2 linked regions of the Leucothrix mucor DSM 2157 genome follow. The protein of the gene in region 1 binds, or shares a complex with, the protein of each later gene. Links are inferred from orthologs where the notes say so. Each region holds a gene or a part of one and is shown on either strand. Other genes may lie near its edges. The genes, in order: mfd and uvrA.

Region 1 (4,292 bases):
CGATCATGACCAGTTGGCCATCAACCTTCACCGGGCCATCTTCTTTAGCGCCGAGTGTGTATTCAAAGACGCCAGTCTTCATGCCACCGGCTTCGCCATGCAGCATCAACATCAGCTTTTCACCTTTAGGGATTGGCTGTGTCAAAATCGCGGTCACGTCTTGGTTCTCACCCATCTTCAATGGTGCGTAACCGACTACCGGACCTGGCTTCATGGTGTCATCCGTACGGTGCACGACCATCCAGCCATTTTTCTCAGCCATGATTTTAGTGGCAGTGACGGTTCCTGCGGAGACATCCTGATCTTGCCCCATAACAGCCATTGGTGCCATCGCATGGCTTCCAGCGAACGCAGCTGATGTGAATAAAGTAGCGGCTAAACTAATTGATGTGATCATCTTAATCATGGAAATGCTCCTAACGTTAAGTAACTTCAGTATTTCTCTTACACTGAGGTCTACGCAGCTGGAGCGTTTGCCGGATTTAATTATTTTCGATTAATTTTAAATGCCACGACTGGTTCAGGCGCTGGCATCGGGTCGGATGTCATTAAAGAAGCGCTTAATCCACTGTATCCGCTGCTCAACATTAGACTCCGGATATTCGAAATTAATCTTATCCTGACCGTTGAGTTTAAACTCCCAAGGGCGTTTCTGAACCAGTTGAATCAGTTTCATTGGGTCGATATTGGGTGTTTCATTAAACACGATGCGGCCACCTTCAGCAGCCAGCTCCAGCTTGCGAATACCCATTTCCTGCGCGATTTGTTTTAGGCGCGTATTTTCAAATAAGTTATTACAGGCTTCTGGTAGTAAGCCAAAGCGGTCGATCATTTCTACGCGCAGTTCACGCAAGGCTTCCGCATCATCTGCGCTGGCAATGCGTTTATATAGAATCAGGCGATTATGCACATCGGGCAAGTAGTCCGCTGGAATCAGAGCCGGCACGCCAAGGTCAACCGTGGTGCGTGTGCTGTTATTAAACTCAAGTTCTGGCAAGCGACCGGCTTTCAGTGCTTTGACTGCACGCTCCAGCAAATCGTTATACATAGTAAAGCCGATTTCCTGAATTTGACCACTTTGATCATCACCCAGTAATTCTCCCGCACCACGAATCTCTAAATCGTGCGAGGCCAATGTGAAACCAACGCCCAAGTCTTCCAGAGACTCCAACGCTTCAAGGCGCTTTTTAGCGTCCGTCGTCAAGTTTTTGCGGTTCGGCACAATCAGGTAAGCATAGGCTTTATGGTGCGAACGACCCACACGGCCACGTAACTGATGCAGCTGCGCCAGTCCTAACTTATCTGCCCGATTAATCAGAATGGTATTCGCCGTGGGTACGTCGATACCACTTTCGATAATCGTGGTTGCCACCAGAATCTGGAATCGCTGGTGGTAGAAGTCTTTCATGATGTCTTCGAGTTCGCGTTCCGGCATTTGTCCGTGAGCGAAACGAATATCAGCATCTGGCAGAATGGCTTTTAGATCATCAGTAATTTTGCCGATACTTTTGACTTCATTGTGCAGGAAGTACACCTGTCCACCACGCGATAACTCACGGGCACAAGCTTCCTGGATGGTGTTTTTATCCCACTCATTAATAAAGGTCTTAATGGCATGACGGGCTGCTGGTGGCGTGGCAATAATTGACAGATCGCGCAGGCCGGATAGCGACATATTCAAGGTACGTGGAATTGGCGTGGCCGTCATAGTCAGCATATCGACATTGGCGCGCATTTTCTTCAGCTGTTCTTTATGGCGCACCCCGAAGCGATGCTCTTCATCGACAATCACCAAACCGAGGTTTTTAAAATCAACTGTGCCTTGGATAAGCTTATGGGTGCCGATAATGATATCGATCTTGCCATTGCTAATGCCTTCCAGCGTTTGCTGAGTGCTTTTGGTGGTGCCAAAGCGTGACAATGAGGCAATCTCAAATGGCCAATCTGCAAAGCGATCCTGGAAGTTACGGGTGTGTTGCTGAACTAGCAGGGTAGTCGGTGCAATCATCGCGACCTGTTTGCCGGCATTGGCTGCAACAAAAGCGGCACGCATAGCAACTTCGGTTTTACCAAAGCCAACATCACCACACACTACGCGATCCATTGGTCGTGGCGCGCAAAGATCAGCAATGACCGCTTCAATGGTCGTGGCTTGGTCGGGTGTTTCCTCAAAGCCAAAGGCTTCGGAGAACGCGCGATAATCCATTTCATTGAGCGTGTAAGCATGGCCTTTTTGGGCAGCACGATGGGCATGGATTTCTAATAATTCAGCTGCAATATCATGAGCTTTCTGGGCCGCTTTTTTACGCGCCTTATCCCATAGATCATTGCCTAATTTGTGCAACGGCGCTTTATCGGCGGAGGTACCGGTATAGCGGCTGATTAAATGCAGCGAGGCAACCGGCACATAGAGTTTGGCCTTGTCGGCATACTCCAGTGTAATAAATTCTTGAACAATGCCGCCGGCATCCAGCGTTTGCATCCCCACATAGCGGCCGACACCGTGCTCTTCATGAACCACGGGTGAGCCTTCGGTGAGGTCAGTCAGGTTGCGGACAATGGCATCTGCATCGCGGGTTGGTTTGCGGCGACGGCGTTTTTGCTGAACCTGTTGCCCAAATAGCATGGACTCTGGAATCACCGCCAGAGAAAGTGCCGGATTCTTATCATCGCGAATCCACAAGCCTTCTTCTAATGGGGCAGTAGTAACAGCCAGTGGCGCATCGCTATCAATAAAATCTTGCCAGCTGCTGCTAGTGACTGGCGTGAAATGGTTTTCACGCAGCAGGCTAATCAGATTCTCACGGCGACCAGCGGATTCAGCAGTAAACAGAATGCGGCCGGTATGCGTTTTCAGAAATTGATGCAGCAATATCAGCGGTGTTTCACTGCGCCCCTGAATCATTAATGAAGGCAGGGTGCGGATCGGGTAGTTATGAGCCGGTGCTGGCAATTCAATGCGTGAGGTTTCAATGCAGCGTAGATTTTCCAACTGGTCAAAGACGGTAGCTGCACTTAAAAACAGTCGCTCTGGCGGTAGAATAGGGCGTTCAATATCATGGCGGCGCTGTTCGTAGCGCTCGGCAATCACTTTTTCGATTTGCTCGGCGGCGGCTTTGACTTCTTCACTGAGTATCATCAGTGTTTTTTGCGGCAGATAATCAAACAGCGTAGCGGTGTGATCGAAAAATAGTGGGAGGTAATACTCAATACCTGCCGGTGGATTGCCCTGCGTCACATTGTCGTAGATCAGGCTGCGGGCAAGATTGCCACCCAGCTGCTCGCTGTAGTTAGTGCGGAAGGTACGAATACCCTCGGCATTGAGTGGAAATTCGTGTGCCGGCAGCAGCTCAACCGAGGTTAGATGGTCGATGGTGCGCTGGTCTTCGGTATTGAAGGTTCGCAGCGTATCAATTTCATCATCGAGCAAATCAATTCGAATCGGTTTTTCGCTACCCATTGGGTAGAGGTCAATCAGTGAGCCACGGCTGCTGTATTCACCATGCTCATAGACTTGCGTCACATGCCGATAACCTGACGATTCTAATTGTTTACGGAAGCTATCGATATTGAGCGTATCGCCGGTTTTTAGAATCAGGGATTGCTGATTGACGTAATCAACCGGAGCCAGGCGTTGCATCAGCGTTGAAATCGGAACAATCAGCACGCCGCGTTCGGTACGGGGTAATTGATGCAGGGTTTTCAGGCGCTGTGAAATAAGGTCTTCATGCGGCGAAAACACATCGTAAGGTAGCGTTTCCCAGTCCGGAAATATCTGAATGTCTTTAATGCCGGAGAAAAAACGGATGTGCGCCTGAGCGAGATAAGCGCTGTGCGTATCTGGCGTAACCAGTACGATTAATCCCTGAAATTCACGACTCGCATTGGCGATCAGTAATTCCTGAGCAGAACCGTGCAGCTGGCCCCATTGGAGGCTGTTGGCGGACTTTGAAGGGTATACCGGATTGAGTTGCGTAATCGACATAGCAGGGACTGAAAAGTGAGGATTGTACTCGGATTTAGTGTCAGTTGCGACGCTAAATGCGCTATTATGGCGGATCAAGAAACTGAGCACAGGGACCGCAGTGTGAGCGATGCAGTGATGGAATTAAAAGGTGAGATGTCAATGCTTAACGTATTGCATCTACACAGTACAGATTTGGCTGAAATCGGTAAACAAGTTGAGAAAAAACGCGACGAAGTACCCGCGTTTTTCATGAACAGCCCGGTTGTCGTGGATTGTGCCGATATCGCAGAAGATCTGGATAAGTTGGATCTGAAAGCGTTAAAAA
Region 2 (3,720 bases), 1.7 Mb from region 1 along the record:
AAATCAGCAGCCAACGCCATAGTAGCGGCGGCAATAGCTCCCATGCCTTGAATAGCCCTTCCGATAATAATGCTATAGATGCTGTCGGATAACGCGGCAATCACGCTACCTATCGCAAACACAACTAAGCCGCCAATGATGATCTGTTTGCGCCCGAAGCGGTCGGATAGAAGTCCTAAGGGGATCTGAAAGCTGGCCTGAGTCAGGCCGTAGATCCCAATGGCTAAGCCGATGAGGAAGGGGGTGGCATGTTCAAAATGCTCTGCGTACAGTGGTAGCACAGGCAGAATCATGAACAATCCCAGCATGCGAACCGCGTAGACTGCGGCCAGAGATAAAGCGGTGCGTTGTTCAAGTTTATTCATGAGGGGTACTAACAAGGTTGTCAGGAGTTTAGCAAGTCGGCATATTAGCAGATAATTTTTCGAAATCAGAATATCCCACAGTGAAAAAAATCAGTTTGCGCGGGGCTCGTACCCACAACCTTAAGAATATCGACCTCGATTTACCTCGGGATAAATTAATTGTGATTACTGGCTTGTCCGGTTCAGGTAAGTCATCACTGGCGTTTGATACCATTTTCGCCGAGGGTCAGCGGCGTTATGTAGAGTCCTTGTCATCGTATGCAAGGCAGTTTTTGTCGATGATGGAAAAGCCGGATTTGGATCATATCGAAGGCTTGTCGCCAGCGATATCCATTGAGCAGAAAACGACCTCGCACAACCCGCGGTCTACAGTGGGAACGGTTACCGAGATTTATGATTACTTGCGTCTGTTATATGCGCGAGCCGGTCAACCGCGTTGTCCGGAGCATGGCCAGGCGCTTGAGGCGCAAACGGTGACTCAGATGGTTGATGCAGTTATGGCATTGCCGGAAGGCTCCAAGATTATGCTGCTGGCACCAGTGGTGCGTAATCGTAAGGGTGAGTACGTCAAGCTGCTTGAAGAGATGCGAGCGCAGGGCTTTTTGCGGGCCAGAATTAATGGTGAGGTTTATGAATTAGATCAGACGCCAGAGCTTGAGTTGCGTAAGAAGCACACTATCGAAGTGGTGGTGGATCGTCTGAAAGTGCGCGAGGGATTACAGTTACGACTGTCTGAATCATTTGAGACGGCCTTGCGCCTAGCGGATGGTTTGGCGAGCGTGGTGCCGATGGAAGGTGAGTCCGGTACGCAGCTATTGTTCTCGGCTAATTATGCTTGTCCGCATTGTGGTTACACCCTGTCTGAGCTTGAACCGCGTCTATTTTCATTCAATAGCCCTAGTGGCGCCTGTCCGACCTGTGATGGCTTGGGTGTGCATCAGGCGTTTGATGAAACCCGTGTGGTGACCAAGCCGGATTTAAGTTTGGCGGATGGCGCGGTGCGTGGCTGGGATCGACGCAATGCTTATTATTTTCACCTAATTGATTCGCTGGCAGAAGCTTACGGCTTTGATGTCGAAACACCGTATCAGGATTTGCCGAAAAATGTGCGCAATGTGTTGATGCAGGGCAGTGGGCGTAAGCCGATTCAATTTACCTATGTGGGCCAAAAGGGTCAGGTTTATCAGAAGACGCATTCTTTTGAGGGGATTCTGAATAATCTGGAGCGTCGCTATCGGGATACGGATTCTAATAGCGTTCGTGAGGAGTTGATGAAGTACCTGTCGACACGTGCGTGCCCAAGTTGTCATGGTGCGCGCTTGAATGAGGCAGCGCGTAATGTCTTCGTGGATGATAAGAATCTATCGGAGATTACAGAGTGGGCGATTGGCGATACGCTGCAGTTTTTTACCGATCTAGATTTGCCGGGAAAGCAAGGGCAGATTGCCGATAAAATTCTGCGGGAAATTCGTTTGCGCTTAGAGTTTCTGGTGAATGTGGGGCTGGACTACCTATCAATCAGTCGGAGTGCGGACTCTCTGTCGGGTGGTGAGTCGCAGCGTATTCGTCTGGCGTCGCAAATTGGCGCGGGCTTGGTCGGCGTCATGTATGTGTTGGATGAGCCTTCAATCGGTCTGCATCAGAGGGATAATGATCGCCTGCTAAAAACACTGATTCATTTGCGTGACCTCGGAAATACCGTAATCGTCGTAGAGCATGATGAGGATGCCATTCGTTTGGCGGATTATGTGGTCGATATTGGTCCGGGGGCCGGTGAGCATGGTGGGCAAATTACCGCTCAAGGTACGCCAGAAGAGGTGATGGCTGTTGAGGAGTCCTGTACCGGGCAATTCTTGTCCGGCAAGCGATCAATTGCCGTGCCTGAAAAGCGGGTTAAGGTTGATCCCGAAAAAATGCTGCGACTGATTGGTGCTAACGGTAATAACTTGCAGAATGTAACTGCAGAGATTCCGGTTGGGTTAATGACCTGTATCACGGGGGTCTCCGGTTCTGGTAAGTCTACGCTGATTAATGCAACCCTGTATCCAAATATTGCTAAGTTTCTCCATGGCTCTGATGTGAATGCGTCGCCGGTGGATAAGATCGAGGGTTTGGAGTTTTTCGATAAGGTTGTGGATATCAATCAAAGTCCGATTGGCCGTACTCCTCGCTCTAACCCGGCAACGTATACGGGGGTGTTTACGCCGATCCGTGAATTGTTTGCTGCTACCCAAGAAGCACGTTCCCGAGGGTATACGCCTGGGCGCTTTAGTTTTAACGTGAAGGGTGGGCGCTGTGAGGCTTGTAGCGGCGATGGTGTGATCAAAGTGGAGATGCACTTCCTGCCGGATGTTTACGTGCCGTGTGATGTCTGTGAGAGCAAGCGATATAACCGCGAGACGCTCGATGTGCACTATAAAGGCAAAAGCATTAACGAAGTGCTGAATATGACGGTTGAAGAGGCGGTCGTGTTCTTCAGTGCAATTCCGGGGATTTACAATAAGCTGGCCACATTAATGGATGTTGGTTTGTCGTATATCACCTTGGGGCAGAATGCGACGACCTTGTCTGGTGGTGAGGCGCAGCGCGTTAAGCTAGCAAAAGAGTTATCTAAGCGCGGAACGGGTAAGACGATCTATATTCTGGATGAGCCAACGACGGGTTTGCATTTTCATGATGTGGATGTGCTGCTCAAAGTGTTGCATCGCTTACGAGATGAGGGTAATACCGTTGTGATTATCGAGCATAATCTGGATGTGATTAAAACGGCAGACTGGGTCATTGATTTGGGGCCGGAAGGTGGCAACCGTGGCGGTAAGGTGATTGCGACGGGTACGCCTGAGCAAGTAGCGAAGAAGAAAGGTTCGTATACGGGGCAATATCTGAAGCCGATGTTGGTCAAAGCGAAGTAGGTGACCGCGCCCTGTAACTAACAGGGTGTTTTGTTTGCAAGCGATGGCAGGATTTTTATTTTATAAGCTCAAAATAGGTAAAAATAGCTACTGGGTCGCGTAGTCTGTTGATGGTATTGATAATTTTAGTTGCTGACTAAGTCTTTATAGTTTGCAGTAGCTGTTTTATTTGAATTAAGTTTGAAGAAATTTAAAATAAAGTGTTGACAGATGTCGAGTGGTCAGACAAAATGCGGCGCTCATTTGGAGGGATTCCCGAGCGGCCAAAGGGGGCAGACTGTAAATCTGTTGCGAAAGCTTCGGAGGTTCGAATCCTCCTCCCTCCACCAAATGTTGATCGAAAAGATTTGTAGCTCAGTAGTTGCAGGTCTTTTTGTTTTTCAGGCTTGTGGTAGTTGCCATAGGTTAAGGCGGGTGTAGTTTAATGGTAAAACTTCAGCCTT

Evidence for each region.
Region 2: the proteins of mfd (region 1) and uvrA are in contact, whole or in part, in a crystal structure (PDB 4DFC), measured with the Escherichia coli proteins. The link is inferred for Leucothrix mucor DSM 2157 from one-to-one orthologs.

Annotation. Positions count from the first base shown.
Region 1 is NZ_ATTE01000001.1:3,003,570-3,007,861, reverse strand. Bases 321-4,292 are described here. They hold mfd (transcription-repair coupling factor), read right to left. Parts: upstream 3,986-4,292; coding sequence 521-3,985; downstream 321-520. Other genes in these bases: minC (septum site-determining protein MinC), read left to right, coding at 4,052-4,292; LEUMU_RS0113580 (DUF7282 domain-containing protein), read right to left, coding at 321-406. Outside these bases: more of LEUMU_RS0113580, read right to left, coding at 1-320. UniProt on the Escherichia coli protein: Couples transcription and DNA repair by recognizing RNA polymerase (RNAP) stalled at DNA lesions. Mediates ATP-dependent release of RNAP and its truncated transcript from the DNA, and recruitment of nucleotide excision repair machinery to the damaged site.
Region 2 is NZ_ATTE01000001.1:4,741,935-4,745,654, forward strand. The notes cover bases 78-3,477. They hold uvrA (excinuclease ABC subunit UvrA), read left to right. Parts: upstream 78-445; coding sequence 446-3,277; downstream 3,278-3,477. Other genes in these bases: LEUMU_RS0121705 (MFS transporter), read right to left, coding at 78-365. Also shown: more of LEUMU_RS0121705, read right to left, coding at 1-77. UniProt on the Escherichia coli protein: The UvrABC repair system catalyzes the recognition and processing of DNA lesions. UvrA is an ATPase and a DNA-binding protein. A damage recognition complex composed of 2 UvrA and 2 UvrB subunits scans DNA for abnormalities.